DNA from 3 places in the Kitasatospora sp. NPDC101176 genome. Region 3 is predicted to be linked to each of the others. Evidence: riboswitches for the same ligand, from Rfam matches in the RefSeq annotation. Region 3 holds a riboswitch; each other region holds the start of a gene.
What was found. A riboswitch is a leader RNA that binds a small molecule or an ion and turns the genes downstream of it on or off. The one in region 3 is predicted to bind cobalamin.

Region 1 (9,807 bases), on a different contig from region 3:
GCCGAGCATGGCGAGCGCCTTGGCGTCGATGCCGCCAGCCGAGATCTCGGCGATGACGACCGCGAGCACCAGCACGAGCAGGGCGCCGAAGATGAGCGGCGGCGCGTAGGTGGAGCCGAACGTTCCGGGGGCGACGACGAACGGCCAGGTGAAGGCGACCAGGCCGATGAAGGCGGCCAGGGCGATGACGATCCGGGCCCGGCCGGGGATCCGCAGGGCGGTCATCGGGCGGACCCCGCGGGTGCGAGCGCCTCGGCGACCTGACGTGTCGTCAGATAGGCCAGGGGCGCCAGGATCTTGGCGGTCTGGGGGGCGAAGGCGGGAGAGGCGACGATGACCTCGGCGGTCGGCCCGTCGGCGACGACCTCGCCCTCCGCCATCACCACGACGCGGTCGGCGGCGCGGGCGACGAACTCGACGTCGTGGGTGGAGACGACGACGGTCAGCCCCTCGGCGGCGAGGGCGTCCACGATGCCGGTGAGCGCCTCCTTCGCCTGGTAGTCCAGCCCCCGGGTGGGTTCGTCCAGCAGCACCACCCGCGGTGCGGCGGCCAGTTGGATCGCCAGGACGAGCGCCAGCTTCTGCCCCTCCGACAGGTCCCTGGGGTGGGTCTCGTCCGGGATCCCCGGGGCCAGGCGGTCGAGGATCCGCCGCGCGGTCGGCCCGCCCGCACGGTCGGCTTCGAGGTCGCTCTGGGCGAGCTCCTGGGCGACCGTCTCCAGGTAGAGCAGGTCGGTGGGGGTCTGCGGGACGAGTCCGACCAACTGCCGGGCCCGGGCCGCGGACAGGCGCTTGGGGTCCTCGGCCTTCCTGCCCCCGGCTCCGGCGACCCGGACGCTGCCGCCGTGGCGGGGGCCGGAGCCCTGCAGGGCCCACAGGAGGGAGGACTTGCCGGAGCCGTTGCGGCCCATCAGCGCCGTCACCTCGCCCGCGCGCAGCGTCAGGTCGACCTCCCGCACGGCGGCCACCGGACCGTACCGGACGACGACCCCGCGGGCTTCCAGAACCGGCTCCCCCGCCACCGCTGCCCGGCGCGGCGGGGGAACCGGTCGATCGGTGAGCCGCTCGCGCAGCGGCGCGGCGGCTCGGCGGGCGTCCCGCACCGACAGCGGCAGCGGCCGCCAGCCGGCCAGTCGGCCGAGGTCGACGACGGGCGGCGCGATCGCCGTCGCCCGGAACACCTCGGCGGGCGGGCCGTGCACGACGGTGCCGTCGCCGGGCAGGTAGGCGACCCGGTCGGCGTACTGGACGACCCGTTCCAGGCGGTGCTCGGCGAGCAGGACGGTGACGCCGAGGTCGTGCACCAGCCGGGTGATCGCGGCGAGCACCTCCTCGGCGGCGGTCGGGTCCAGCGCGGAGGTCGGTTCGTCCAGCACCAGGACGCGCGGGTGCGCGGTGAGCACGGAGCCGATGGCGACGCGCTGCTGCTGCCCGCCGGACAGCTCGTACAGGGCGCGGTGGCGCAGGTCGGCCAAGCCGAGCAGGTCGAGGGTCTCCTCGACGCGTTTGCGCATGACCTCCGGCGGAATCCCCAACTGCTCCATGACGTAGGCGAGTTCCTCCTCCACCGTGTCGGTGGTGAAGCCGGCCAGCGGATCCTGCCCGACCACGCCGACCACGTCGGCGAGTTCGCGCGGCGGGTGGTGCGCGGTGTCCCGGCCGTCCACCGTGACCCGGCCGCGCAGGGTGCCGCCGGTGAAGTGCGGCACGAGACCGTTGACGGCGCCGAGCAAGGTGGACTTGCCGGCGCCGGTGCGCCCGACCACCAGGCAGAGCTCGCCCTCCGGGACGTGCAGGTCGACGTCGCGCAGGACGGGCTCGCTCCCGCCGTCGTACACCACGCCGACCTGGTCGAATCGGATCACGTGCTCACCTCGGGGGTCGTGCGGTCGGTACCGGTGCCGCGGGTGGTGCCGGCCCCGCGCCGGTCGCCGGCCGGCTCGGGGGTCCGGCCGGGCGGCGGCGAGACGATCCCGGCGGCGCCCGCCAGCAGCAGGGCGAGCACGGGGACGAGCGGCAGCGTCGGCCAGGTCAGCGGGTAGAGGGAGGGGTTGAGGTCGGTGGCGTCGTAGCCCACCGTGGCGAACAGCAGGACGGCGGCGGCCACCCCGCAGCCGGCGACGCCCCATTCGGCGGCCCGCCACCGGTCCGGCCGGTACGTGGTGCGCCGCACCCGCCGGCCGCCGAGCAGCAGGCCGGCCACGCAGAGAACGGCACCCGCGAGGAAGGCCGGCAGCCCGAGCGCGGCGGGAGCCGTGCCGTCCAGGAGCCCGTACACCCCGGCGCACAGGCCGCACATGCCGAGCAGCATCAGGGCGCCGGTGAGTCGGCGGGAGCGGCGCGAGGCCGTGCCGGAGCGGCCGTAGCCGCGCGAGTCCATGGCCGCGGCCAGACGGAGCGAGCGTTCCAGCGCGTCCTCCAGGACGGGCACGACGACGCTGCGCAACGCGCGGACGCCCTTGGTCCGTCCGGCGCGCAGGCGCCGCGCCCGGGCGACGCGTTGGACGCTCTGCACCAGCTGCGGCGCGACGCTCAGCGAGACCGTCACGGCGACGCCCAGCTCGTAGAGGGCGCCCGGCAGCACCCGCAGGGCCCGCTTGGGGTTGGCGAGGGTGTTCGCCGCGCCGATGCAGCAGATCAGGCAGGCCAGCCGCAGCCCGTCGAAGGCCGCCGAGAGCGTGGCCTCCAGCGAGACCGGGCCGCCGATCTCGATGCCGGCGTACCAGGCGGGCGTGGGGATGTGCGGGAGCGAGAGGAGCAGGTGGTCGTGCGGGGTGATGCCGGTGGCGAAGACGCACCGGAAGACCACCCGGATCGCCACCACCGTCAGGGCCACCCACAGGTAGTAGGTGAACCCGCGGGCCCACGGGGCCTCGGTGCGGCGGGCGGTCACCACGTAGCCGAGCACGGCGAGGACGAGCAGGAGCAGCAGCGGGTTGGTGGTGCGGCTGGCCGCCGTCGCCAGGGCCAGCGCCCACGCCCACCACGCCAGCGGGTGCAGGTTCCGCGGGGCGCGCCGGCCGCCCGGGCCCGGCCCGCGGACGGCGGGCGGGGCGGCGACGCGTTCGTCGAGCACGGTCACGCGATCACTCGGCCCGTCGGCGGCGGCGCCGTGCGGTGACCACCGTCGCCCCGCCCAGGGCCACGACGAGGACGGACCCGACCACGGCGGGCAGCATCGAGCCGGAGTCGTGCGGGGCGTCGGCCACCGGGTCGGCGTTCACCACGCCGCCGGGCACGGCGGGGGTGGCCGTCGGTGCGGCCACCGCGGGCTCCACGGCCGGCGGGGCCGACTGATCGGTCGGGGGGTCCGTCGGTGCCGGGGTGGACGGCTCGACCGGCACCGGCGTGGCGGGCACCGGCACCGGCTCTGGGGCGCCCGGCGGGGTGATGCCGTCCTGCGGGGTACCGGCCGTGCCACCCGTCGGGGGTGTGGCGGGCGCGGGCGGACGGGCCCCGCCCGCCGGGGGCCGGGCGGGGGCCGGGACACGGCCGGTGCCGCCGGTCCCGCCGGTACCGCCGGTGGCTCCGGTGCTGCCCGAAGCCGCAGCGGCGCCGCCACCGCCGGTCGCACCGCCGGCACCCGTCGACCCGCCGCCGGGACCGCCCGAGGCGCCGGAACCGCTGCCCGAGCCGCCCGCGGCACCGGAACCACCGCTCGACCCGCCCGCGGCGCCGCCGGAAGCACCCGCGGAGCCCTGGCCCGGGTCGGCCGGCTGCCCACCCGGGTCGGCGCTGTGCGCCCGGACGGTGTCCGGCGAGAAGCTCGGACGCCCCTCGGTGCCCTCGATGTCGGTGCCACCGAAGATCCACAGGTCGACGCTGCCCGGCTTCGGGTGGTAGCTCATCGCGCCGAGCTGGCTGTAGGACCACTCGTTCTGGCCCGGATCGGCGTGCCAGTACGACCAGTAGGCGGTGGCCGGCGGCGTGAGGACACACTTCTCCTGGTCCGGGGTCGGGAACTGCTTGCCGCCCTGGTAGCCGCTGTAGCCGATCCGGCAGATGAACGCCGGGCCGTCGTGCCCGGTGCCGGCGGTCTTCCAGCCGCCCTGGTTGAGCAGGGCGTACCCGGTGGTGGGGGTGCTCCCGCAGGAGCGCAACAGCGGGCCGCCCCACCTGCTGAAGTCCACGGCGAGCACGACGCCGGAGGTGGTGGTGCACTGGTCCATCGGCAACGGCGCCGCGGCGGCCGGGGCGGTGTCCACGGCGACGCCGCCGAGGGCGAGGGCCGCGGTCAGCGCCGTCGCCGCGCACAGCCGGCCGAGGCGGGCGCCCGGTCCCCCGGTCATCGGTGACGTCCAGGGGCCGCGGTCCGGCGGCGGCGGGCGACGAGGACGGCGGCGGCGCCGAGCGCGGTCAGCGCACCGGCCCCTGCCGTCAGCGTCAGCGCCTGGCTACCGGTGCCGGCCAGGCTGCCGGAGCCGGTCGACACCGGCACGCCCCCGGCCGGGGCGACACCGGCACCCGCCGGGGCGTCGACGCCTCCGGCCGGACGGACGGTCGGGCCGCCGCCGGCCGCGGGGGTGTCGGTGACCGGGGCCGGTGCGGTGGTGGTGGGCGAGCCCGTCGGGGTGCCGGCCGGGGTGGTCGGCGTGCCCGTGGGCGTTCCCGTCGGGGTTCCGGTGGGCGTACCCGTCGGGGTTCCGGTGGGCGTTCCCGTCGGGGTTCCGGTGGGCGTACCCGTCGGGGTTCCGGTCGGGGTTCCGGTGGGCGTACCCGTCGGCGTCCCCGTGGGAGTTCCGGTCGGCGTCCCCGTCGGCGTCGGCGTCGGTGTGCCCCCGAGGGGGCGGCTCAGCGTGCCGAAGGAGATCCCGGTGGCGCCACCGACCACCTGGGTCGAGGCACGGACGTCCGAACCCTGCTGCCCGGCGGAGGCGACGTTGAACCCGCCGTCGCCGTTCTGCTGCCCGGCGAGGAAGTCGAGCGCTTTGGCGATCTGCGCACCGTAGTCGGCCTTGCGCAGCGTCATGCCCTGGACGGCCAGCGCGGCCGAGTTGGTCGAGTCACCGGCCGCGCCGGGGAAGCCACCGTCGGGCAACTGCCGCGCGGCGAGCCAGCCGAGGCCCTTGTCGACCGCCTGCGCGGCGGCGTCGTCGCCGGGGACGAGGGCGAGGGCCATGACGGCGATCGCCGTGCTGTCGACGTCGGAGTCGCCGGTGGCCGGGATCAAGCTCGGCCAGGAGCCGTCCGGGTGCTGGAGGCCCTTCAGGTAGGCGATCGCGGGGGCGGCGTTGGCGGCGTCCCCGGCGCGGAGCTGGGCCATGACGGCGAGCGCCTGGGAGAAGACGGAGGTGGCGTAGCCGTAGTTGCCGGCGGCGTCGCAGCCGGTGTCGGCGTCGGCCTTGGTGCACACCATCGCGGCGAGGGCGGCGATCAGGTCGTGGCCGCCGAAGTTCCGCGGGTCACGGCCGACGACCTCGGCGAGCAGCGCCTCCTTGCCGATCGACCCGCCGCCGGCGTACTCGGTGCCGATCGCGGTCCAGTCGTCGACGGTGCGCTCGCTGGCGTCCTTGCCCCGCTGGTCCAGGAAGTCGACGATCCGGCGCAGCGCGGCGTCGTCGGTGCCGGTGGCGGCGAGCGCGTAGGCGCCGTCGATGGTGAGTCCGAAGTCGGCGAAGGCCGGGAAGCCCTCGTAGTAGTGACCGCCGACCAGGCGGGACGGGTCGGCGAGGTAGGCGGCGCCCCTGGCGACGTCCGGCGTCCGGCCCGCGGCGGGGACGGCCGCCCCGGCGAGCGAGACGGCGGGCCGACCGAGAAGCGCAGCGCCGCAGGCGGTGACCGCGAGCGCTGCGGCGGCCAGCAGGGACGCGGTGCCCCGGCTCCTGTGGCGCGTACGACTGCTGCTGACCCTCACCGGCGTCTCCCTGGTCGGTCGACGCGGGGCGCAACGGCGCAGCCGACGGCTGCCGGTGGAGCGCGCAGCCGTCGGAACTGCGTCGTAGTCCGCGACGACGCGAGTGCTCTCTGAACAGACCTCGGTTCAGGCATTCCGGCTCATCCGCCCTGGGCGGATCTACGGTTGCGGGTCAGCGCCGGAGTTGGACCGGCTTCCCCTGAGGACCGAGGTGAAAAACCGGTTCATCAGACCATGTCAGCGGAGTGGGAGTCAACGCCCCGTCAGATGGTCCGCTCACCTGACGGGACGGGCCGCGCGGATCAGGACGGCCGGGCGCCTCCTGCCGCACCGCAGGGCGTGCCGGAGCTGCCGGCACCCCTCCCCGCGGGGCTCCGGGTGCCGGCGGGTGCCTCCGGACGTCAGGGCGCCGTGATACCCGGCTGGGCGCCGGCGCCGAAGGACCAGCCCTCGACGTCGCCGGGGGCCGGGTTGTAGCTGCCCGCGCCCAGGCTGCTGTACGACCAGGGCCCGCCGTGCTGGGCGTGCCAGTAGGACCAGTAGGCGCTGCCGGTCGGGTTGGTGCAGGTGGCCGGCAGCGCGTTGATCTTGCAGACGAAGCCGGGGAACCGCGGGTGGAAGGCGTACGTGAATCCGGCGCCGGTCAGCGCGGCGAGCCCGGTGGCCGGATCGCCGGGTGCGCAGCCGGTCTCGACGCCGCCGCCGACGGCGGTGAAGTCGACCACGACGGTGACGCCGGTGGTGCCGCTGCAGGCGGCCGCGTGGGCCGCGGGGGCCTGGACGGCGGAGGCGCCGAGCAGGCCGGCGGTGAGGGCCGCGGCCGCGGCGATCGAGCCGAGCGTGCGGCGGGCCGGTCTGGCCGGGGTGAGGGTGTCGGTCATCGGAACTCTCCTCGTGGGCTCAGGGATTCGGTGGCTCAGGAGTTCGGTGGCTCAGCGGGCGGCCGGCGCCGGGCAGGCCAGGGTCGGGGCGGCCGGGCGCGCGCCGGCGGCGGAGAGGGTGGCCAGCGGGGTGCCGGCGAGGCCGAGCGCGGCCTGCGCGGTGGCCCGGGCGCCGTTGGCCGGGTTGAAGCCGGTCGCGTCGTAGGCGACGGCGCCGCGGACCGCCGGGTCGGCGGAGCAGCCCTGCTGGAACTTCACCAGCCGGCTCCAGCCCTTCAGGCCGGCGCCGAGGCGTCCGCCGGCCAGCAGCGCCTGGGTGGCCAGGCCCGTGGTGTTGGCGTTGGAGGCGGTCGCCCCGGCGGCCGCGAAGCCGCCGTCGGCGTTCTGGTGGGCGGTGAGCCAGCCGAGGCCCGCGTTCGCCTTGGCGGTGCGGCCGGTGGCGGCGAGGGCCTGGGCGGCCAGCGCGGTGGCGTCCGGGTCGCTGGTGCAGATGGTCTGGCCGAAGGAGACCGGGTAGCCGCCGTCCGCGCACTGGCTGTTCGCCAGGAAGTCGACGGCCGCGTCGGGGGCGCCGCCGGGGGTGCGGTGCAGGGCGATCAGGGCGAGCGACTGGCCGAAGGCGTTGCTGTAGTCGCCCCACTGGGAGCGGTCGGAGAAGCGGCCCTCGGCGGTCTGCAGGGAGCGCAGCCGGGCCGGCAGGTCGACGCCTCCGAAGGCGGTCGGGTTCGCGCCGCGGACCTCGGCGGCGAGCAGCAGCTTGGCGGTGGCACCGGCGTAGGCCTCGGTGGTGCCGTCGCCGAGGTAGCCGCCGAGGATCTCGGGCTTGGCCAGCCAGGCGGTGGCCCGGGCGGCGGCCTCGTCGGAGCCGTGGGAGGCGGCGAAGGCCAGCACGGCGTCGACGGTCAGGCCCTGGTCGGGGTAGGCGGTGCCGTTGAACACGGACTCGAAGTGGTCGCCGTCGACGAGCTGGCGGGCCAGCCAGCCGCCCGCGGCGGCGTCGGGGCGGATCGTCGGGGCCGCGGTCGCGGCGGGTGCGGCGGCGGGTGCGGCCTGGGCGGCGGTGGCGGCCGGGAGTGCGGTGGCGACGGCGAGGGCGGGTATCGCGAGCAGACCGAGAGTGCGGCGGAGGGCGGGCATGGCTGCCTTTCCGGGCCTGGACGCAGGGGCCCGGAGGGCGCCGGCGGCACGCCGGGCAGCCCTCGGAGCTCCGGCCCGCAGACCACGACGGGAGGAGGGGGTGACACACCTCCGCCGCCGGGTACTCGGGCTCGCCGCCGACGGGACGTCGGCGGCCTACCGTTGCGGGTCAGCGCCGGATTCGAACCGGACTTCCCCCGTCGGCGGAGTCACAACATGACGGCCCATCATGGCGAAGACGCGAAGATCCGGTCAAGGGACGGTGCGCCACGTCACGGTTCCGGCACCGGAAGACGGCACCCCGGGCCCCGGTCGCGGTCGAACTCCTCGGCGGCCGCCACGACTTCGTTCATCAGCGTGGTGTCGAGGGCGTTCAGCGCCTTGGGGCGGTCGAGCGTGATCACGCCCACCCGGCCCCTGCGCTCGACCAGGATCGTCTCGAACGTCATGCGTCGTCCTTCCTGAGGGTCGTGATGATGGCCGAGAAGTCCAGCCCGGCGCCCGCCTCCTCGGCGAACGCCGCGTACAACTCGGCTGCCCTGCCGCCCAGTTCGGCGGGGACGTCGGAGACTGTCGCCGCGGCGGCCGCGAGTCCGAGGTCCTTGGCCATCAGGGCGGCGGCGAAACCTCCGGCGTACCCGCGGTTGGCCGGGCTGGCCGGGACGGGCCCGGGGACGGGGCAGTTGCTGGTCAGTGCCCAGCACTGCCCGGAGGCGGTGGAGGCCACGTCGAACAGGGCCTGGTGGCTGAGCCCGAGGCTCTCCCCGAGCACGACGGCCTCGCTGACCGCGATCATCGAGATGCCGAGAATCATGTTGTTGCAGATCTTCGCGGCCTGCCCCGCCCCGGACGTCCCGCAGTGCACGACCCGGCGGCCCATGGCGGCGAGCACCGGCTCGGCCTCGGCGAAGTCGGGCCCGTCCGCGCCCACCATGAAGGTCAGGCTCGCGGCCTCGGCTCCGGGCACGCCGCCGGAGACCGGCGCGTCGACGGCCCGGTGCCCCGCGACCCGGACGAGGTCGGCGACGACCCGGGCGTCCCCGACCGCGATGGTGGAGCAGTCGACGAACAGCGCTCCCGCTGCCGACTCCGTCAACTCGCTGTAGGAGTCGAGGACATGGCGTCCGGTCGGCAGCATGGTGAGCACCACCTCGGCCTCGCCGACCGCTTCAGCGGCGGAACCCGCGATCATCACTCCCCGCGCCGCAGCCCGTTCCCGGGCCTCCGCCGAGAGGTCGTAGCCGGTCACCCGGTGTCCGGCGGCGACGAGGTTGGCGGCCATCGGGCCGCCCATGGTGCCCAGTCCGACGAATCCGATGCGGTGGGTCACCAGCGCTCCAGGGGTGTGGTGGCGGCGAGGCCGAGTTCTCCGTCGCCGAGCGGGGCGAAGCAGTGGGCCACGGTGGCGGGTTCGACGGCTCCCAGGGAGGCCGGCGTCCAGCGCGGTGACCGGTCCTTGTCGATCACCTGGGCCCGGATCCCCTCGGCGAGGTCCGGGGTGGCGAGCGCCGCGCAGGAGGTCCGGTACTCCTGGTCGAGCACGGCCTCCAGCGGGCCCAGGGCGCGGGCCCGGCGCAGGGCCGCCAGGGTGGCCTTGACGGCGGTCGGGGAGTTGGCGGCGATGCGCTCGGCGGCCTGCGCGGCCTCGGGTTCACCGCTGTCGCCGAGCCGCGCGAGGATCTCCTCGACGGTGCCCGCCGCGTAGCAGCTGTCGATCCACGCCCGCCGACCGTCCAGCAGACCGGCCGGCGCGGGCTCGACATGCCGTTCCAGGGCCTCGTGGACGGGCAGTTCGGCGAGGTCGTCGAGCAGCACGGGCAGCCGCTCGGCGGGGACGTAGTGGTCGGCGAGCCCGCAGAGCAGCGCGTCGGCGGCACCGACGGAGCCCGCGGTGAGGGCGAGGTGGGTGCCCAACTCGCCCGGCGCGAGGGCGAG
Region 2 (9,807 bases), on a different contig from region 3:
ACCTCTTCTGGTGCCCCACCTGCCAGACGACCTGACCGGCCGATCACGCCCCGGCCGGGAGCCCAGCCCGTAGGCTGGGGCCGACCGGCCGGAGGGAGCAGGCGGATGGAGCGGCGGGAGGTGGCCAACACCGTCTCGGGGACGGTGGGGGGCCACGTGGTGCAGGCCCAGAGCATCGGGGCGGTGCACCTGCACCAGGGCCCGCCGCCGCCCGGTACGCCCCGTCAGGTCCGCAGACCGCGGCCCACCTTCGTCAACCGGGAGGGTGAACTCGCCGCCCTGGTCCGGGCGCTCGGCCGGCTCGACGAGCCCGGTCCGGCGGTGGTGGCGTTCACCGGCCTCGGCGGCGTGGGGAAGACGGAACTGATCTCCCAGTTCGTCGCGGCGCACCGCGCGCACCTCCCGGACGGCGACCTCTACGCGGACCTCGCGGCCTACCGCCACCTCGGCGGGGTCGACCTCGGTGAGGTGCTGGCCGGGTTCCTGCGCGCCTTCGGGGCCGAGGTGCCGGCCACCCTGGCCGAGCGGGCCGCGGCGTACCGGACGGTGACGACCGGCAAGCGCGTCCTGGTGTTCCTGGACAACGTCGAGCAGGCGGGGGAGGTCCGCACGCTGCTGCCGTCCGACGGGCTCGTCGTGGTCGCGGGGCGGCGACGCCTGCCCGGTCTGGTCCTCGACGGCGCCGAGGTGCGGCGGCTGGACCCGCTGAGCACCCCGGCCGGTGCGGAGCTGGTGCGCCGCTGGCTCGGGCCCGACCGGGGCACCGACCGGGAGCTGGACGAGCTGGTCGGACTCTGCGGCGGACTGCCGCTGGCACTGAACGCCGTGGGCTTCCAGCTGGTCGACCACGACGAGCTCGATGTCGACCAGGTGGTGGCCGAACTCGCTGACTCGGAGCGGAGGTTGGCGTCGTTGAGCAACGAGGAGGGCGGGGTCGACCGGATGCTCGACCAGGTGTACGGGCGGCTCTCCGGGGCGGCCCGGGCGCTGTACCGGCTGGTCGGTACCGCCCCCGGGCCGTTCGTCTCCGCCGAGCTGGCGGAGGCGGCCGGCGTCGAGCGCGTCCGGGACGGGCTGAGCGAACTGCGCGCGGCCCACCTGCTGGACGAGGTGGTGGACCCGGGGCCGGGGCAGCGGTTCCGCGCACACGACCTGGTGCGTCTGCACGCCCGCCGCACGGCCGGTGAACTCCCCGACCGCACCGGCCTGCTGGCCCGCGCGGTCGCCTACTACCGGGCCCGGGCCGCCGCGGCCGACGCGCTGGTGCTCGGGGAGCGGTTCCGGCTCCAGGAGGCCCCCGACGCCCCGGGGCGGGAGTTCGCCTCCAAGGCGGAGGCGCTGGAGTGGCTCCGGGCCGAACGGGCCGACCTCCGGGAGGCGGTGCGGGCGGCGGCCGAACAGGGCTGGCACGGTGAGGTGTGGCGGTTGTGCGAATCGCTCTGGGCGCTCTACCACAGCGGCAAGAACTACGGGGACTGGATCGAGACGCACCGGCTCGGCGTCGAGTCGGCGCAGTGGGACAACCGCCCGGACGCGGTGATCCGGATGCGCAACCAGCTGGCCCGCGCCCACTACGAGCTCGGGGACCTCCCCCGCGCGGCCGAGCAGCTGGCGCTGGCCTCGGAGCAGCTGGCGCTGGTCGGGGAGCCGCAGCTGAGCGGCGTGCTGCACGAGACGCACGGGCTGCTCTGCCTGGCCGACGGGCGCCCGGAGCAGGCGGTGGAGCTGTTCCGGCTGGCCCTGGAGGACAACCGCACCGATCCGCACGGCGTGGTGGTGCAGAGCTACAACGTCGCCCAGGCGCTGGTCGCGGCCGGGCGCGCGGCGGAGGCGCTGGACGTCCTGGACGAGGCGACGGCGCGGGCGGAGGAGACCGGCGACCCGATGCTGATGCGGCTGCCGCTGGTCCGGGCCCGGGCCCAGCGCGCGCTGGGGCGGCTTGACCTCGCCGTCCGGGCCGCCGAGGACTGCGCGCGGCGGGCTCGCGAACTCGGCCAGCGGGCCAAGGAGGCCGAGGCCTTCACCCTGCTCGCCGCGCTCGCGGAGGAGCTGGGCGACGCGGCACTCGCCGAGCGGGCGCGTGGCCGGCTGGAGGAGCTGAAGGGCTGAAACCGTCACCGTGCCGGGGAAAGGCCTCAGGGCGGCGGGGTGAAGGCCACCCGGGTGCGGTGGCGGCCGGTGCGGATGGTGAGGCCGTGGTCGGGCAGGGTGCCGGGGGCGCCGCCCTCGGCGAGCCAGAGCGCGACGGCCGCGCCGAGCAGCAGCGGGTCGAGCCGGGGCTCGGCGCCGGCCCACGGGGCCTCGGCGCGTGCCTCCAGGAGCTCGCCGGTGCGCAGCCGGAGCGCGCAGCGGTCCCGGGCGAGGGCGGCCACCGTCACGGCGAGGCCGGGGATCCCGTCGGCGGCCTCGACGATCCAGCGCCCGGCCGGCTCCTCGGCGTCGACCTCCGTCCTGGCCAGGACCTCGGCCACGGAGCGCAGTTCCACCGTGGTCTCGGCGGCGTCCAGGGCGAAGAAGCCCCGGGGGTGGCCCTGCGGGTCGATCGGGTACCGGCGTACCGAGACCTCGCCGTCCGCGCACTCGCCCTCGACGTCGTAGGCGGTCGGCCGCTCCGCCGGGAGCGGTACCGGGGCCGGGTAGGGCGGCAGGGCGGTGGGGGTGGTGAGGTCGTCGACCTTGTCCGTCAGGAAGCCGAACAGGACGGGGGCCAGGGCCGGGACGGCCCGGTCGCGCTGGCCGAGGGAGCGGTCGGTGACGGGGCGCAGCAGCTCCGGGTCGTACGTCGCGACGGCCGCTTCGAGCTGGGCGTGCAGGTCGCCGTCCGGGTCGAGCGCGGGTGCCGCCTGGCCGAAGGCGTAGGTGGGGGATCCCGGGTCGAGTTCGGCGGCGCCGGTGGCCACCAGCAGGGTGGGGCGGTCCAATGCCGCGCCGTAGAAGGAGACCGATCCGTGGTCGCCGATCAGCAGGTCGGCGGCGACGAGGGCGGTCTGCCAGCCCTGGTGCGGGGGGATCAGCCTGAGGCCGGAGCCCCGGGCCGTGGCCAGCAGCAGTTCGGGGTCGTGCCGGTCCCAGACGTTGGGGTGCAGGACCACGGCCACGGTGTACTCGTCGGCGGGGAGCGCGGTGACCAGCCGGCGCGGCAGGTCGAGGCAGTGCGCCGCCAGGGAGTGCCTGCTCCAGGTGGAGGTGACGACGACGAGGCGCCGGCCGTCGACGGCCCCGAGGGCGGCGCGGTAGGCGTCCCGCCGGCCGCGGCTGGCCAGCATCCTGGCGAAGGTGAGGTCGCCGACCTCCCGTGCGTGCGGCAGCGCCTCGGGGCAGGTGGCCGCCAGCCGCTCGAACTGCTCCTCGTGTGACAGCCCGATGACCGCGGGGAAGACCCGCCCCCGGTGGGTGAGCTCCTGACGGGACAGGCCGGCGGCACTGACCCCGTCCCCGGTGGACTCGGCGACCAGGCGGTTGTAGCCGGCGCCGTGGGGGAGGACGACGAGCGGGGCGCGCAGCCGGTGCATGGAGGCGTGGACCGCGCAGGACACCGCGAGGTCGAACTCGTACCGGACGGCCTCCTCCCACGGGATGACCGTGACGGCGGGCTGCTGGTCGGCCAGGTAGGGGCCGAGGCCCGCCGTGAACGCCGAGCCCGGGTTGACGGTGAGGTAGCACCGGACGCCGAGCTGCGGGCGGACGAGCAGGGTGAGCACGTCGAGCACCCGGGTGGCCGAGGTGAGCGTGCGGGCGACTGCGAGGACGCGGGCCCGGACGGGCCAGGTCTCCCAGCGGTCTTCGTCGGGCCAGGGCCGGGGCCGGCGCCGCAGGCGGTTCAGCACACGAAGATCGTACTCATCCGGCCCCGCTCCGGCGGGTCCGTCCGGGGCGGGTCAGCCGGTGGCAGCGGTGGGTTCGTGGTGGTCGGCGGCGGCGCAGGGGTCGAGGAGGGGGCGCAGGGCGTCGTCGACGAGCCGGTAGCGCACGACGCGTCCGTCGCGGTCGCCGGTGACCACGCCGGCGGTGCGGAGCAGTCGGAGGGCCTGGGAGACGGCGGGGTCGCGCATGCCGGTGGCGACGGCGAGGTCGGTCACGGCGAGCGGACCGGCGCGGTGCAGGGCGAGCAGGAGGGCGAGCCGGCCCGGGTCGGCGAGCAGGGAGAACCGCTCGGCCCAGGTGCGGACGTGCGCGGTGTCGCCGATGGCGGCGATGGCCTCGCAGACCCGGTGTCCGTCGATGGTGCGGTGGTCCGCGCGGTCGGCCGGTACGAGATGCATGCGGACATTCTCGCAGGCCGGGGCCTGTGATCCTGGACACCTGCGCAGGTGCGCAGCCTTGCATGGGTGGAGCCGGGCCCCCTACGGTGTTGCCCGCCGTGGTGCTCGGGAAGACCGGTGACGGACCCTCAGGGGTCCCAGTCCGGAGCGGCCCTCGCCACTGTGATCGGGGGGAGTCGTCCGTATCCACGACGCCACTGGGCGCTTCGCGCGTCCGGGAAGGCGGGTACGGGTGCCCCGTAAGCCAGGAGACCGGCCACGGCATCTCACGAAGTCTTTCCACGAGGTGCTGGAGCGTGATCCCCGTATGACCCTGCCCGAAACCGCCGCCCCCGGGGCGCCGGCGGCGCCGTCCGCACTGCCGACGTTCCGCTGGAAGCGCGAGGACACCGTCCGCACGGCCGGACTGATGGGCGTGATCCTGGCCATGCACGTGGTCGCGTTCGGGACGCTGTTCTTCCTGGTCGCGCCCCACAACTACGCGGTCGGCACCCAGGTCTTCGGGGTGGGCCTGGGCATCACCGCGTACACCCTCGGCATGCGGCACGCCTTCGACGCCGACCACATCGCGGTGATCGACAACACCACCCGCAAGCTGATGGCGGACGGCAAGCGCCCGGTGTCGGTGGGCTTCTGGTTCGCCCTCGGGCACTCCTCGATGGTGGTCATCATGGCCGCCCTGGTGGCGGGCGGCGCCCAGCTGGCCAACACCCTGATGGACGACGAGTCGACGACCCACCAGTGGCTGGGGATGGTCGGCACGACGGCCTCCGGCGCGTTCCTGTACCTGATCGGCGCGCTCAACCTGGCGGCGCTGGTGGGCATCCTCAAGGTGTTCCGGGCGATGCGGGCCGGGAAGTACGACGAGGCGCAGCTGGAGGAGCACCTGAACTCGCGCGGCTTCCTGGCGAGGGTGCTGAACCGGGCGACGCGGTCGATCACCCGGCCGGGGCAGATGTTCCCGGTGGGCATGGTGCTGGGCCTGGGCTTCGACACCGCGACCGAGGTCACCCTGATGGTGATGGCGGGCTCGGGCGCGGCGGCCGGGCTGCCCTGGTACGCGATCGTCTGCCTGCCGCTGCTCTTCGCCGCCGGGATGAGCCTGTTCGACACGCTGGACGGGACGTTCATGAACTTCGCGTACCAGTGGGCCTTCTCCAACCCGGTGCGCAAGGTGTACTACAACCTGACGATCACGGGGCTGTCGATCGCGGTGGCCTTCGTCATCGGCACGATCGAACTGGTCGGCGTGCTGCACGAGAAGCTCGACCTGACCGACCCGGTGAGCGGTTGGATCGCGGACATCTCGCTGGACAACGTCGGGTACGCGATCGCCGGGTTGTTCGTGGTGGTCTGGGCCGCGGCGATCGGCTACTGGAAGCTGGCCGGGGTCGAGCAGCGCTGGCAGCCGTCCGAGCAGTGACAGCCCCCGGCGGGCCGGTCGGCCCGGGGTGCGAGCCGGGGCGTGCGGGCAGCGGTGACGTGCCCCCTCGGGAGTGCTCGGCGGGCGGAACGGGGTGCGGCTTCGTAGGCTCGACGCATGTCTGATGCGTACGCGGGTCGGCGGGAGCGGGTGAGGGAGCACTGCAGTGCGGCCGGGGCCGATGCGGCGCTGATCACCCGGGCGGCGAACGTGCGGTATCTGACCGGCTGCGCGCCCTGCGGGGCGACGCTGCTGCTCACCAGGGACCGCGCACTGCTGGCGCTGCCGGACGACCTGCCGCCGGACGACACCGGGGAGCACCTGATCGCCCCGGACGTCACCCAGGTGCCGGTGCCGGCTGGGGCGGACACCGCCCTGGCGGCGGCCGAGGCCGCGGCGCGGCTCAGGCTGGCGGCGCTGGCGGTGGAGGAGCACGACCTGACCGTCAGCCGGCACCGGTCGGTGGCCGGCCTGTCCGGCGGTGCCCGGCTGGCCGACCTGGACCGGCTGGTGGAGCGGTTGCGGGTGGTCAAGGACGAACACGAGATCGCCGACCTGCGGATCGCCGCCGAGATCGCCGATCAGGCGCTCGGCGAGCTCCTGGAGTCGATCCTGGTCGGGCGGACGGAGCGGCACCTGGCGATGGAGCTGGAACGCCGGATGATCGACCACGGCGCGGACCGGGCGGCCTTCCCGGTGTCCGTCGGCACCGGCAGCCACTCCGGCCAGCCCGCCCACCAGCCGACCGACCGCCGGGTGGAGGAGGGCGACTTCCTGACCGTGGTGATGGGCGCCCAGTACCGCGGCTACGGCATCTCGACCGCCCGGACCTTCGTGATCGGCGCCGCCCCCGCGCCCTGGCAGGTCGAGCTGCACCGGCTGGTGTTCCGCGCTCAGCGGGCCGCCCGGGAGGCGCTCGGACCAGGCGTGGAGCAGTACGTGCCCGACCGGGCCGCGCGGCAGATCCTGGAGGCGGCCGGCCACACCGAGGCGTCCCCGCACCCGGTGGGGCACGGCATCGGGCTGGAGATCCGGGAGGCGCCGCGCCTCGGCCCTTCGGACATGGGTAAACTGGACAGCCGCGTACCGGTCACCGTCGGTCCTGGGGTCCACCTCCCGGGCAGGGGCGGTGTCCGGATCGAGGACACGCTCGTGGTGCGCCCCCTCGAGGAGGGCGGGCCCGAGCTGCTCACCATCACCACCAAGGAGCTCCTCGCCCTGTGACCGCGGCCCCCGGGCCGTCGGCGGCAGGACGCACCCCTTGGTTCCTTGACAGCTATATCCAGGAGTAAGTGCGCCCGTGGCTTCCACGAACGATCTCAAGAACGGCATGGTCCTCAAGCTGGAGGGCGGCAAGCTCTGGTCCGTCGTCGAGTTCCAGCACGTCAAGCCCGGCAAGGGCCCGGCCTTCGTGCGTACCAAGCTCAAGGAGGTCCTGACGGGCAAGGTCGTCGACAAGACCTTCAACGCGGGCACCAAGGTCGAGACCGCCAACGTCGACAAGCGCGGCATGCAGTTCTCGTACAAGGACGGCGAGAACTTCGTGTTCATGGACATGGACACCTACGACCAGCTGACCATCGAGCCCGCCGTCGTCGGCGACGCCGCCAAGTACCTGCTGGAGGGCTTCGAGGCCCTGGTCGCGCAGAACGAGGGCGCGGTGCTCTACATCGAGCTCCCGGCCGCCGTCGAGCTGACCATCGCCGAGACCGAGCCGGGCGTCCAGGGCGACCGCTCCACCGGTGGCACCAAGCCGGCGACCCTGGAGACCGGCGCCGAGATCCAGGTGCCGCTCTTCATCACCACCGGTGAGAAGGTCAAGGTCGACACCCGCGACGGCAGCTACCTCGGCCGGGTGAAGTAAGTCCGTGTCGGCCGCACGCAGCAAGGCCCGTACCCGGGCCTTCCAGATCCTCTTCGAGGCCGACCACCGCGGGGTCGACCCGCAGCAGGTCCTCGCCGACTGGGTGGCCCGCGCCCGCGAGCCCAAGCCGGAGGAGGGCACCCCGCAGGTCGGTGAGTACACCATGGAACTCATCGAGGGGTACGTCCAGCACGCCCGTCGGATCGACGACCTGATCTCCCAGTACGCGGTGGGCTGGACGCTCGACCGGATGCCGATAGTGGACCGCAACGTCCTGCGGCTCGGTGCGTACGAGCTGATCTGGGAGGACGGCGTCCCGGACGCGGTCGTCCTGGACGAGGCGGTCGAGATCGCCAAGGAGTTCTCCACGGACGACTCCCCGGCCTTCGTCAACGGCCTGCTCGCGCGCTTCCTGGAGCTGAAGCCGAGCATCCGCCGGTAGGCGGTGGCGCCCCGCAGACGGCCGTCGGACCCGGATCCCGGGTGCGACGGCCGTCGCGCGTTTCACCCGGGCGGCGTAAGGTGGTGATCTACTCGCCAGTAACTTGGCGGGCGCAGCCGCACACGTCCCCGCAGTGAAGGGCAGGCCACCCCCATGACCACCGCGACCCGCAGCGAGTTCGACCGGGGCATCGCCCTGACCAGACACGCCGACGAGCCCGGCCGCTACGAGGCCGAACTCGGCCCCGGCTGGCAGATCGGCAGCGGGGTCAACGGCGGGATGCTGCTCGCCGTCGCCGGACACGCGCTGTCGCTGGAGCACGCCGACCACCCGGACCCGGTGTCGATCAGCGGTTACTACCTGTCCGCCTCCACGCCCGGCCCGGCCACCGTCCGCACCGAGGTGCTGCGCAGCGGCCGCGGCCTCTCCACCGGCACCGCCTCGCTGAGCCAGGACGGCGTCGAACGCCTGCGCGTGGTGGCCAGCCACGGTGACCTCTCCACCGTCGAGGGCGACGTGCGCACCACCGCGCAGCCGCCGCAGCTGCCGCCGCCGGACCAGTGCATCGGCGTCGAGCACGCCCCGCCGCAGCTGATCGAGCAGGCGGCGCTGCTGGAGCGCTTCGACCTGCGGCTCGACCCGTCCACCGTGGGCTGGGCACTCGGTCAGCCCTCCGGCAACGGGCGGATCCAGGGCTGGTTCCGGCTCGCCGACGGGCGTGAGCCCGACCCGCTGCTGCTCCTGCTGGTCGCCGACGCGCTGCCGCCCGTCACCTTCGACCTGGGCCTGCCCGGCTGGGCCCCGACCGTGGAGCTGACCGTCCACCTGCGGGCCAGGCCGGTCCCGGGCTGGCTCCGGGTCACCCACGCCACCCGCAACGTGGCCGGCGGCTACTTCGAGGAGGACGCCGAGGTCTGGGACGAGTCCGGCCGGCTGGTCGCGCAGTCCAGGCAGCTGGCCCGGGTGCCTCGCGGGGCCTGATTTCCGCGGAGTTCACCGCGACTTACCGTCGGTTACATTCCTGTGACACGCCGTACGTGTGCGGCGCGCGGTGATGGGGAGGAAGACGGTCAGCGGCGAGCCCGCCGCTGACCGTCACCCGGCGGTCGCCGCCGATGCCAGGAGCCACCGATGAGTAGCCGCAAGGGCCGCGCCCGCCGTAACTCCGACTGCACCGCCGCCGGCCCGCGGCCCGTCGCCCGCGCGCCGCACCGCCGGCAGCGGGCCGAGGGCGGCGAGCAGGCGTTCGTCATCGGCGTGCTGACCAGTGCGGCGGACTTCGCCCGGGCCCGCGCCTGGGGGCTGTCGGACGCACCGGACTTCGAGCGCTACCTGGCCGACACCGCCGAACTGCTGGCCGACGCGGTGGAGCGCTTCGAGGTGGTGCGGGCCCGGATGTTCCACCCGCAGGACTTCGAGGAGTTCTGCGTCCTGCACGGGCTGGACCCGGCGGAGCCGGCCGCCCGCGACCGCTACCTGGTCAACCCGCCGCTGCAGACCCAGCTGCTGGCCTATCAGGGGGAGGAGCTGGCCGGGGACTTCGTGCCGCGGCTGGTCCGGGCCCGGGAGAACGGGCTGACGCTCTGCCACGCCGACCTGCTGCTGGACGGCGGTCTGGTCGGGGGCGCGGGGGAGGCCGACGAGGACCACGCCCGCTGGGTGCGCGCCGCCTACCAGCGCGGCGGCGAGGTGTTCCGCCGGATGCTGGTCGGCGCCGGTGCCGGGGTGTACGAGCTGCGGCTGCGGGTGGACGCGCCGGGCGGCCGGCTGACGGCGGCGGCCCGGGTGCTGCAGTGGGAGGACGGCGTGGTCCGGA
Region 3 (9,807 bases):
TCGCCCAGCTCGGGCAGTTCGTCCACATCGACAACGCCGTCTTCCGCGCCGTCAAGGCGGCGACGCCCGGCAGCTACACCTTCATCCTCCCGGCCACCAGGGAGGTGCCCCGCCGGCTGATGCACCCCAAGAAGAAGACCGTCGGGGTCAGGATCCCCGACCACGCCGTCACCCGCGCCCTGCTCGCCGAACTCGGCGAACCGCTCCTGTCCAGCACGCTCCTGCTGCCCGGCGACGCCGAACCCATGACCCAGGGCTGGGAGATCAAGGAGCGCCTCGACCACGTGCTCGACGCCGTCGTCGACTCCGGCGACTGCGGCACCGAGCCCACCACCGTGGTCGACTTCTCGGACGGGACGCCGCAGATCGTCCGTCAGGGCGCCGGGGACCCGGCGCGGTTCGAGTAGCACCCGCGCGACGGCGCCCCCGGACGCGGACCCGACGGCCCGTTCAGTGCTTCCGCGTCAGACGGCCCAGGATGCTCGGACCGCGGGTCGTCTGCCAGCGTGACCGCGCCTGGCGGATCACCGTGTCCCACTCCTGGCGGACCTCGTTGTCCGGGGGGCGCTCGCCGCGGCCGATCCGGTCGAGCTCCTCCTGCACCTCCCGTCCGAGCGCCGCCGAGGACACGGTCACGAACATGGCCCCGAACAGGGCGGAGAGCATCGCGAACACCGCCCCGATCGCCCCGTAGCGGTTCGTGGAGGAGTTGAACAGGTACGGCAGGTAGACGCTCATGGCCACCGAGTAGCCGGCCAGCAGGGCCGCCCCGATGAAGCCGAACGGCATCAGGTCGCCCCTGCTGATCCGGGCGGCGGACAGCAGCCGGCCGCTCCAGAGGAGGAAGACCGCCGTCACCGGGGCCACCAGGAGGGACGCGCCCAGCTCCAGCGTCCTGCGGCCGAGGACGGCGTGGACCCAGCCGCTCAGCAGCGCGTACCCGGCCAGCAGGGCGATCCACTTCAGGCCGTTCACCGTGTTGCGCACGCTCAGGGGCTGCAGCTCCCAGCCCTGCTCGAAGAGCCGCTGGGCGGCCCGCGCGAAGCTCAGCGCCGAGACGAGCAGGAAGGCGAGGCCGAAGAGCCCCACGCTGCTCCAGCCGCCCGACGAGGAGAGGATGTGGCGGACGGCTTCGGCGCCGTCCTGGGTGAGGGCGTAGCGGTCGATGACGCGTTCGGCGACGTCCTTGCCACCCAGCCGGACCACGAGGGAGCTGCAGACGATGGCCAGCGGCACCAGCGCGGTCAGCGCGGCGGAGGCCAGGGCCATCGAGCGGTCGAAGCCCACGAGCCGCTGGAACCGGCCGAACACGCGCAGCGCGAACGCCGGGCGGAGCCAGAAGGTCGCCGTCCGCAGCACGGTCTCGCGGGTGATCCGTGTCGTGTGACCCTCCGGGGTGGCGGCGACGAGGTGTCGTCGGGGGAGCGGGTGAGGTCGGCGGGGTGCGCCCGCGGGCCCTCCGGTCCGCGCGGCGGCACCCCGCCGGGGCCATCCTGCCGCCCCGGATCCCGATCGGCCCCGGCAACCCGCCGCACGGGCGTGGCCGTCGGTCGCCGTCACCCGTCCGTCCCGACCGCGCCGGAGTCCCCGCACCGGGGCGGGCGACGGGCCCGCCCCGGTGCGGGGCCGTGGCTCAGCCGGCGAGTTCGTCCCGGAGGCGGCGGGCCGCGCCGACCAGCCTGTCCAGCGAGGCGCGGGTCTCCGGCCAGCCGCGGGTCTTCAGGCCGCAGTCGGGGTTGACCCAGAGGCGCTCGGCCGGGATCGCCGCCAGCCCGGCGCGCAGCAGTTCCACGGCCTCCTCGGTGCCGGGCACCCGCGGGGAGTGGATGTCCCAGACGCCCGGGCCGACCTCGCGGGGGTAGCCGGCGGCGGCGAGCTCACCGGCGACCTGCATGTGGGAGCGGGTGGCCTCCAGGGAGATCACGTCCGCGTCGAGGTCGTCGATGGCCGTCATGACGGCGCCGAACTCGGCATAGCACATGTGGGTGTGGACCTGGGTGTCGGCGCGCACCCCGGAGGTGGCGAGGCGGAACGCCTCGGTGGCCCAGGCCAGGTACGCCGGGCGGTCGGCGGCCCGCAGCGGGAGGGTCTCGCGCAGGGCGGGCTCGTCGACCTGGACGACGGCGGCGCCGGCGGCCTCCAGGTCGACGACCTCGTCGCGCAGGGCGAGGGCGACCTGCCGGGCGGTGTCGGCGAGCGGCTGGTCGTCGCGGACGAAGGACCAGGCGAGCATGGTGACCGGGCCGGTGAGCATGCCCTTGACCGGGCGGTCGGTGAGGCCCTGGGCGTAGCGGAACCAGTCGACGGTCATCGGGTGCGGCCGGGAGATGTCCCCGGCGAGCACCGGCGGGCGCACGTAGCGGGTGCCGTAGGACTGCACCCAGCCGTGCCGGGTGGCGAGGTAGCCGGTGAGCTGTTCGGCGAAGTACTGGACCATGTCGTTGCGTTCGGGCTCGCCGTGGACGAGGACGTCGAGGCCGGCCTTCTCCTGGAAGGCGATGACCTCACGGACCTCGGCCTCGATGCGCCCGCGGTAGCCGTCGGCGTCGATCCGCCCGGCGGCGAGGTCCGCGCGGGCGGTGCGCAGCTCGGTGGTCTGCGGGAAGGAGCCGATCGTCGTGGTGGGCAGCAACGGCAGTCCGAGGCGGGCGCGTTGGGCCTCGGCGCGCTGCGGGTAGGCCTGCGGGCGGCGGGCGTCGGCCGCGGTGACGGCGGCGGCCCGGGCGCGGACGGCCGGGTCCCGGGTGATCGGGGAGCCGGCGCGCGAGGCGAGGTCGGCGCGGTTGGCGGCGAGGTCGGCGGCGATCGCGCCGGTGCCCTCGCGCAGGCCTCGGGCGAGCAGGGCGGTCTCGGCCGTCTTCTGCCTGGCGAAGGCGAGCCAGCGGGCGATCTGCGGGTCCAGGTCCCGTTCGGCGGTGGCGTCGAGGGGGACGTGCAGCAGCGAGCAGGAGGTGGCGACGTCGACGCCGCCGGCGAGGCCGAGCAGGGTGGCCAGGGTGGCGAGCGACTTCTCCAGGTCGTTGATCCAGATGTTGCGCCCGTCGACCACGCCGGCGACGAGCCGCTTGCCGGGCAGCCCGCCGACGGCGGCGAGGTCGTCCAGGTTGGCGGCGGCGGGGCCGGTGAAGTCCAGGGCGAGGCCTTCGACCGGGGCTGCGGCGAGCACCGGCAGGGCCGCGCCGAGGCGGTCGAAGTAGCTCGCGACGAGCAGCCTGGGCCGGCTGGTGAGGGCGCCCAGCTCACGGTAGGCGCGGGCGGCGGCGTTCAGCTCGGCCGGGGTGCGGTCCTGGACGAGCGCGGGTTCGTCCAGCTGCACCCACTGCGCGCCGGCCGCCTGCAGTTCGGCGAGCAGGCGCGCGTAGACGGGCAGCAGCCGGTCGAGCAGGGTGATCGGCTGGAAGTCCTCGGCGACGCCGGGGGCGGGCTTGGCGAGCAGCAGGTAGGTGACGGGGCCGACCAGCACCGGGCGGGCGTCGTGACCGAGGCCGAGGGCCTCGCGCAGCTGCGCGACCTGGTGGTCCGGGTCGGCGGTGAAGACGGTGTCGGGGCCGAGTTCGGGCACCAGGTAGTGGTAGTTGGTGTCGAACCACTTGGTCATCTCCAGCGGAGCGACCTCCTGGGTGCCGCGCGCCATGGCGAAGTACCCGTCGAGGGGGTCGGCGTCGACCGCGGCGCGGTGGCGGGCGGGGACGGCGCCGACGGCGACGGTGGTGTCCAGCACGTGGTCGTAGAGCGAGAAGTCGCCCGTGGGGACTTCGTGGACGCCGGCCTCGGCGAGCTGCAGCCAGTTCTCCCGGCGCAGGTCGGCGGCGGTGGCGAGCAGGGCGTCGGCGGTGACCGCGCCCTTCCAGTACCCCTCGACCGCCTTCTTGAGCTCCCGGTCGCGGCCCTGGCGGGGGTAGCCGTGGGTGGTGGCGCGGGTTGCCGCGGCTGCGGACTTCGTCGTCAAGGGACTCTCCTTCGCGAGTCTGTCTCCTCTGGTCCCCGGGGACGGGACGAGGGTGCGAAGGGGTGCCCGACCGGGCGCGGCCGCGGGCGCAGGGATGCGCCGGACCCGCCTGGTGTGCACGCCGACCCGCCCACGAGGTCACCGGGATGTCCGCGCGCGATCGGTCGCGTGCGGGCAGTGGCAGGTCTTCGGACTCGCGGGCGCGGCTGCCCTGGTCAGGGCGGTCACCTACTGGCCGTCGCTTCCCAGGCCCGTCCGGGCCCAGTGCGTATGACGGCGGTCGTTCCCACTCACCGCTGCGGGGCAGTCCCGGAATGGCCACGTGAATGGCGTCACCGGGTTCCCTCTTGCGACGCGCCTGCCTGGCGGACAGGGCGAACCAGCTGCCCGGCCAGCCTAGTGCGAACCCGCGGCCGGGGGCGCGGAAATCCCACCACGTGTCCACGGGGTGAGACGTGGCCGGTCCCCCGACGGCACCGGCCGTCGCGGCGGCCGTGGAATCCGCCCACCGCGACGGGCCCGACCGCACTCCGACGCGGCGCTCGACCCGCCGTTCGACCGCGGGTCCCCGCAGCTCCGGCGTGCGCTCGTACGCCGACGGCCCGGCCGTGAGGGGATCCGGCGGGCCGAGCCCGGTCCGCGGACCCGCCGGAGGGCACGGCCCCGGCGGCCGGTCACCGTCACCCGAACGGCGGCTGCCCGTATCCGAGCGCCGGGCCGTCGCGTTGGTACGGCACCAGCTGGTGGGCCGACATCCGACCGCTCTGGTACCACCCGACGACGACAGCGGCAGAAGAGGGCGACATGCTCCAGATCTCAGTCGAGGACTCCGAGATCGGCCCGGGCGAGGCCCACCGGTGGCACCTGGTCCCGTTGACCGGCGGCGACCCCGCCCCGCGCCGGATGACCGGTTACAACCAGGCGAAACATTTCACCGTGGCCCAGCACGCCCAGAGCGTCGACGAGCCGATCCGCTCCTACGTCGCGGCCAGCTTCGAACTGGGGGGCCCGGTCGACCTGGACGCGCTGGCGGCCGCGCTGCTCCACCTGGTGCGGCGTCACGAGGTGCTCCGGGCGGTCTACCAGCCGCTGGGCGGGGACCTCGGCTGCGAGGTCCTGTCGCCCGGGGAGGTGGCCCTCAAGCACGTCTACGCCGGCCCGTTGGAGACGCCCGCGGAGGTCGACCGCCACCTCCACGACGCGTTCAAGGAGGTGGACACACTCTCCTGGCCGCTGATCACCATGGGCGCGGTGGTGCGGCCGGAGTCGACCACCGTCTGGTTCTCCTGCGACCACCTGGTCACCGACGGCCTCTCCAGCGCGATCGCCGTCAACGACATCACCACGGCCTACCGGAGCCTCACCGCGGCCGGAACCGCCACCGGAACCGCTGCCGGACCCGAGGCCGACCGGGTCCGCCCGGCCCGCACCGACGACGCGGCCCAACAGCCCGGCAGCTACCTGGAGTTCAGCCGCGGCCAGCGCCGGGCCAACCGCGCCATGCGCGCCGACGACGCGCGGCTGGACTACTGGCGGGCGTTCCGCGACCGCAACGGCGGCCTCTTCCCCCGCTTCCCGCTCGACCTCGGCGTCCGGCCCGGCCGGCTGTACGCGCCGACCGCCGGCACCGAGCGCCTGCTCAGCGCCCGCCAGGTCGAGGCCTTCGGCACCGCCTGCCGGGCCCGCGGCGGGCGGCTGTCGATGGGGCTGCTCGCCGGGCTGGCGATCGCCCTGCGGCAGGAGGGCGGGCCCGAGGTCTACCGCGGCCTGGTGCCGGTCAACGAACGCGGCCGGGGCGTCTACGCGGAGTCGATGGGGTGGTTCATCAACACCCTGCCGATCGAGTTCCCGGTCGGGCCGCGGGCGGGCTTCGGCGAGGTGCTGACCGCCGCCCAGGACGCCTACGGGCAGCTGCAGGCCCACGCCGGGGTGCACTTCGTGAAGGCCTGGCGGCTGCTCGCCCCCGCCGAGTACGCGCGGCTGCACTACTGGCCGCACGCGGTGAACTTCTACTCCTACATCGACTTCCGCCGGCTGCCCGGTGCCGACCGGCACGCCGCCCAGCGGGCCCGCCTGCACGTCTGGGTCTCGGGCTGCAACGGACTGCTGCAGTGGCTGCACCGCACCGACGACGGTCTGTTCGTCAACACCATCCACGTCGACACCCCGCAGGCCCGGGCCACCAACCGGGCCCTGCTGGACGGCTTCACCCGCGTGCTCACCGACGCCTCCTGACGCACCGGCACGCCCGCTCCGGGCCCCGCCCCTCCGCCCCTCCGCCCCTCCGCCCCTCCGGCCCGCCACCGACGGGCCGGTCCGCCATCCGGCCGCAGCGATTGCCCCGCCCTCCGCACCGAGTGAGCATCGTCACATCAGGTGACGCGGCGTCACCCTGTGCAGCGAGAGGAATCGACGAATGAGGGCATGGCTTCGAGCCGGCGCGGTGGCCGCTCTGCTCACCCTGGTGTCCGCGGGGCAACCGGCCGCGGCCGCGGGCGGCGCGTGGGGGCGCGGCGACGACCACGGCGGCGACACCGCCCGGTGCGCACCGGGCGTCCCGCTCGGTCCGGACGGCCCGGACTTCTACGAGCCGCCGTCCCCGCTGCCGGACGGCCCGCACGGCACCCTGATCTGGGCCCGGCAGGTCCCCGCCCCGGAGCACGCGCACGCCTGCCGGATCCTGTACCGCTCCACCCTCCACGACGGGGCCGCCGTGGCGGTGTCCGGCCTGGTGGTCTGGCCCGACGGCCCCTCCTCCCCCCGCGGCGGGCGCAACGTGGTGGCCTGGGCGCACGGCACCGTCGGCGGCCCCCGCCAGTGCGCGCCCTCGGCCGCACCGGACCCGGCGGTCGACCTGATCGACTACTTCAGCTACCAGAGCCCGTACTCGATCGACGTCGGCATCCCGGCGCTGACCGGCTTCCTGGCCGCCGGCGACGTCGTGGTCGCCACCGACTACCAGGGGCTGGGCACCCCCGGCGTGCACCAGTACGTGGTGGGCGCGACGGAGACCCGCAACGTGCTGGACTCCGTCCTCGCCGTCCGCCGGATCCGGGAGGCGCACGCGGGCAGCCAGACGGCCGTCCTCGGCTGGTCGCAGGGCGGCGGCGCCGGGCTGTTCGTCGGCCAGGACGCCTCCGGGTACGCCCGGGGGATCGACCTCGTCGGGGTCGCCGCGCTGGCCCCCGCCGCCGACATCGGGCCTGAGCTCGAAGGACAGGTGCTGCCCGGCCCCCGCAGCGACTCCTCCGAGTCCCACAACGCGGCCCTGCGGATCAACCTCTACCGCGGCTTCCTCGCCGCCTACCCGGAGCTGCAGGCGTCCGGGGTCCTCAAGCCGGCCGGGATCGAGGCCCTCCAGGGCGACGCCACCGCCTGCATCGAGCACTTCGCCGACGTCATCCAGAACAACGTGGGCGACACGCACCAGCTGGACACGCTGTTCCAGCCGATCAGGGACGTCCCCGGGTCCTGGCGCGACCGCTTCCACGAGAACACGCCCGGCTACACCACCGGCCTCGCACCGATCCTGGTGATGCAGGGCACCGACGACACCGTGATCAACCCGCACTCCACCGAGCAGTACGTCAGGCGCGCCTGCGGCTTCTCCCAGCCGGTCGAGTACACGACCTACCAGGGCGCCACCCACAACACCGTGCCCTTCGTCGCCCAGCAGGAGTACCTGAGCTGGATCGCCGACCGGTTCGCCCACCGGCCGGCCCCCGGCAACTGCTGACCCGCCCCTCCCCCGCCCCCTGACCGAGGTGCCCCGGCCCGTCGCGCCGGGGCACCCGGCCGTTCGCGGCGCCGCCCGGACCCGCCCGCCGCCCGCCCGACGAGGCCTCGCGAACGCCTGCCCACGGGCCGTCCGCCGGGCCCCGGGGCCATACACCGGCTGGTCCGGTCAACGTTTACATTTCCGGAAACGGTCTGCATAGTGACGCGTCGACACAGTGACGGATCGACAGATCCGCAGGTCGAGCGGGGAGGACCCTTTCTTGTCCCAGATCAACGAGGCCGGCGCGCGCGAGGTGGAACGCGAGCGGGCCGCGGTCGCCGTCATAGCCGGGCTGTTCGACGAACGGCTCGCCGGCACCCGGGAGGAGCTGGCGCGCGTGCTCGCCTCGACGTCCGACGGCGCGGGCGAGGTGTACGAGCGGGAGGTGGCGGCCGGGCGCCTGGCGACGGAGGTCCGCCGGCTGGAGGGGGCCGAGGGCGGGCTGGTCTTCGGCCGGATCGACCTGGCGGACGGCACCGTCCTGCGGATCGGACGGCTGGGTCTGCACCGGGACACCGACGAGCTGCCGGTGCTGGTGGACTGGCGGGCCGAGGCCGCGCGGCCCTTCTACGAGGCGACGCCCGTCCACCCCATGCGCCTGCGCCGGCGCCGCCACCTGCGGACGGCGGACCGCACCGTGGTCGGGGTGAGCGACGAACTGCTCGACGGCTCCGAGCCCACCGCCCACGACGTGGTCGGCGACGGCCCGCTGACGGCCGCGCTCCAGGAGCGGCGGACGGGCCGGATGGGGACGGCGGTCGCCACCCTGCAGGCCGAACAGGACACCATCGTCCGCTCGCCGCACCGCGGGGTCACGGTCGTGCAGGGCGGCCCGGGCACCGGGAAGACGGTGGTGGCGCTGCACCGCGCCGCGTACGTGCTGTACGCCTTCCCGAAGGCGGCCGAGCGCGGCGTGCTGGTGCTCGGGCCGAACGCGCGGTTCCTGGACTACATCGGCCAGGTGCTGCCCTCGCTCGGCGAGAACGACGTCGTCCTGGCGACCTGCGAGGAGCTGGCCGGCGTCGTACCCGGCGCGGCGGACGCCTTCGAGGCGGCGCGGCTGAAGGGCGGCGCCGAACTCGCCGACGCGCTGGCCGCCCTGGTCCGCGCCCGGCAGGCCCCGGCCGACGGCTTCGAGGTCCGGGTCGGGCAGGAGTGGATCCGGCTGCCGGACGGCGACGTCGCCCAGGCCCGGCAGGCGGCGCGGGCCGGCGGCCGCGCGCACAACCCGGCGCGCCGGCTGTTCAAGGAGCTGCTGGTCGACGCCCTGGTGCGGGAGCTCGCCCGCAGCAGCGCCGACGCCCTGGAGCAGATCGACGCCGAGGTCGCGCAGCTGACCGGCCTCGACCTCGACCGGGTCGCGGCGGCGGACCTGCGCCGCCTCGGCGTCGACGCCGCGCCCACCACCGGCGCCGACGAGTTCGACGCCGACGCCGTGCGCGCCGAGCTGCTGGAGGACGCCGCGCTCGACCGCGCCGTCGAGGAGCTCTGGCCGCGGCTGACGCCCAGCGGGGTGGTCGACGCCCTGCTGGCGGGCGACGACGGGGCGGCCGGGCACCTGCCCGGATTCACCGACGACCAGTGGGCCCTGCTGCGGCGGGCGCCCGACGCGCCCTGGACGGACGCCGACGTGCCGCTCCTCGACGAGGCCGCGAGCCTGGTCGACGGGCCGCCCGCGCGGGTCTTCGGCCACGTCGTCGTGGACGAGGCGCAGGAACTCACCGCCATGCAGTGGCGGATGGTGGTGCGCCGCTGCCCGGGCAGGTCGATGACCCTGGTCGGGGACTTCGCCCAGGCCGGGCCGGCCACGACGGCCCGGGACTGGCACGAGGCCCTCGGCCCGCACCTCGGCCCGCGCTTCGACCTGCGCACCCTGACCGTCAGCTACCGCACCACTCAGGAGATCCTCGCCGGCACGGAGGAACTGCTCGCCCGGATCGCCCCGGACCAGCCGGCGATCCGCTCCATCCGGCACGGTGAGACGCCCCGCACCCTCGCCACCGCACCCGGGTCGCTCGTCGCCGACCTGCTGCGGGAGCTGCGGGCGCAGCACGCCGCGCACCCCGGCGAGCTGGTCGGC

Region 1: linked by a shared signal. The riboswitch ahead of ACIRS1_RS07670 (peptidase) and the one ahead of metE (5-methyltetrahydropteroyltriglutamate--homocysteine S-methyltransferase) in region 3 are both predicted to bind cobalamin.
Region 2: linked by a shared signal. The riboswitch ahead of ACIRS1_RS10665 (HoxN/HupN/NixA family nickel/cobalt transporter) and the one ahead of metE (5-methyltetrahydropteroyltriglutamate--homocysteine S-methyltransferase) in region 3 are both predicted to bind cobalamin.

What each region holds. Positions count from the first base shown of each region.
Region 1 is NZ_JBIWPA010000003.1:503,425-513,231, forward strand. It holds gene ACIRS1_RS07640 (ECF transporter S component) at 1-225, opposite strand, end outside; gene ACIRS1_RS07645 (ABC transporter ATP-binding protein) at 222-1,865, opposite strand; gene ACIRS1_RS07650 (CbiQ family ECF transporter T component) at 1,862-3,082, opposite strand; gene ACIRS1_RS07655 (hypothetical protein) at 3,087-4,289, opposite strand; gene ACIRS1_RS07660 (prenyltransferase/squalene oxidase repeat-containing protein) at 4,286-5,854, opposite strand; cobalamin riboswitch at 5,962-6,091, opposite strand; gene ACIRS1_RS07665 (flagellar hook-length control protein FliK) at 6,256-6,735, opposite strand; gene ACIRS1_RS07670 (peptidase) at 6,787-7,872, opposite strand; cobalamin riboswitch at 7,971-8,111, opposite strand; partial or broken gene ACIRS1_RS07675 (enoyl-CoA hydratase-related protein) at 8,169-8,321, opposite strand; gene mmsB (3-hydroxyisobutyrate dehydrogenase) at 8,318-9,202, opposite strand; partial or broken gene ACIRS1_RS07685 (enoyl-CoA hydratase/isomerase family protein) at 9,199-9,807, opposite strand, start outside.
Region 2 is NZ_JBIWPA010000005.1:201,816-211,622, forward strand. It holds gene ACIRS1_RS10645 (DNA-formamidopyrimidine glycosylase family protein) at 1-35, shown strand, start outside; gene ACIRS1_RS10650 (hypothetical protein) at 106-2,109, shown strand; gene ACIRS1_RS10655 (hypothetical protein) at 2,136-3,827, opposite strand; gene ACIRS1_RS10660 (metalloregulator ArsR/SmtB family transcription factor) at 3,879-4,262, opposite strand; cobalamin riboswitch at 4,345-4,538, shown strand; gene ACIRS1_RS10665 (HoxN/HupN/NixA family nickel/cobalt transporter) at 4,570-5,685, shown strand; gene ACIRS1_RS10670 (aminopeptidase P family protein) at 5,803-6,909, shown strand; gene efp (elongation factor P) at 6,986-7,549, shown strand; gene nusB (transcription antitermination factor NusB) at 7,554-7,991, shown strand; gene ACIRS1_RS10685 (thioesterase family protein) at 8,145-8,972, shown strand; gene ACIRS1_RS10690 (hypothetical protein) at 9,123-9,807, shown strand, end outside.
Region 3 is NZ_JBIWPA010000029.1:22,681-32,487, reverse strand. It holds gene ACIRS1_RS30025 (L-threonylcarbamoyladenylate synthase) at 1-407, shown strand, start outside; gene ACIRS1_RS30020 (hypothetical protein) at 451-1,359, opposite strand; gene metE (5-methyltetrahydropteroyltriglutamate--homocysteine S-methyltransferase) at 1,634-3,949, opposite strand; cobalamin riboswitch at 4,128-4,331, opposite strand; gene ACIRS1_RS30010 (condensation domain-containing protein) at 4,754-6,184, shown strand; gene ACIRS1_RS30005 (lipase family protein) at 6,366-7,685, shown strand; gene ACIRS1_RS30000 (HelD family protein) at 7,948-9,807, shown strand, end outside.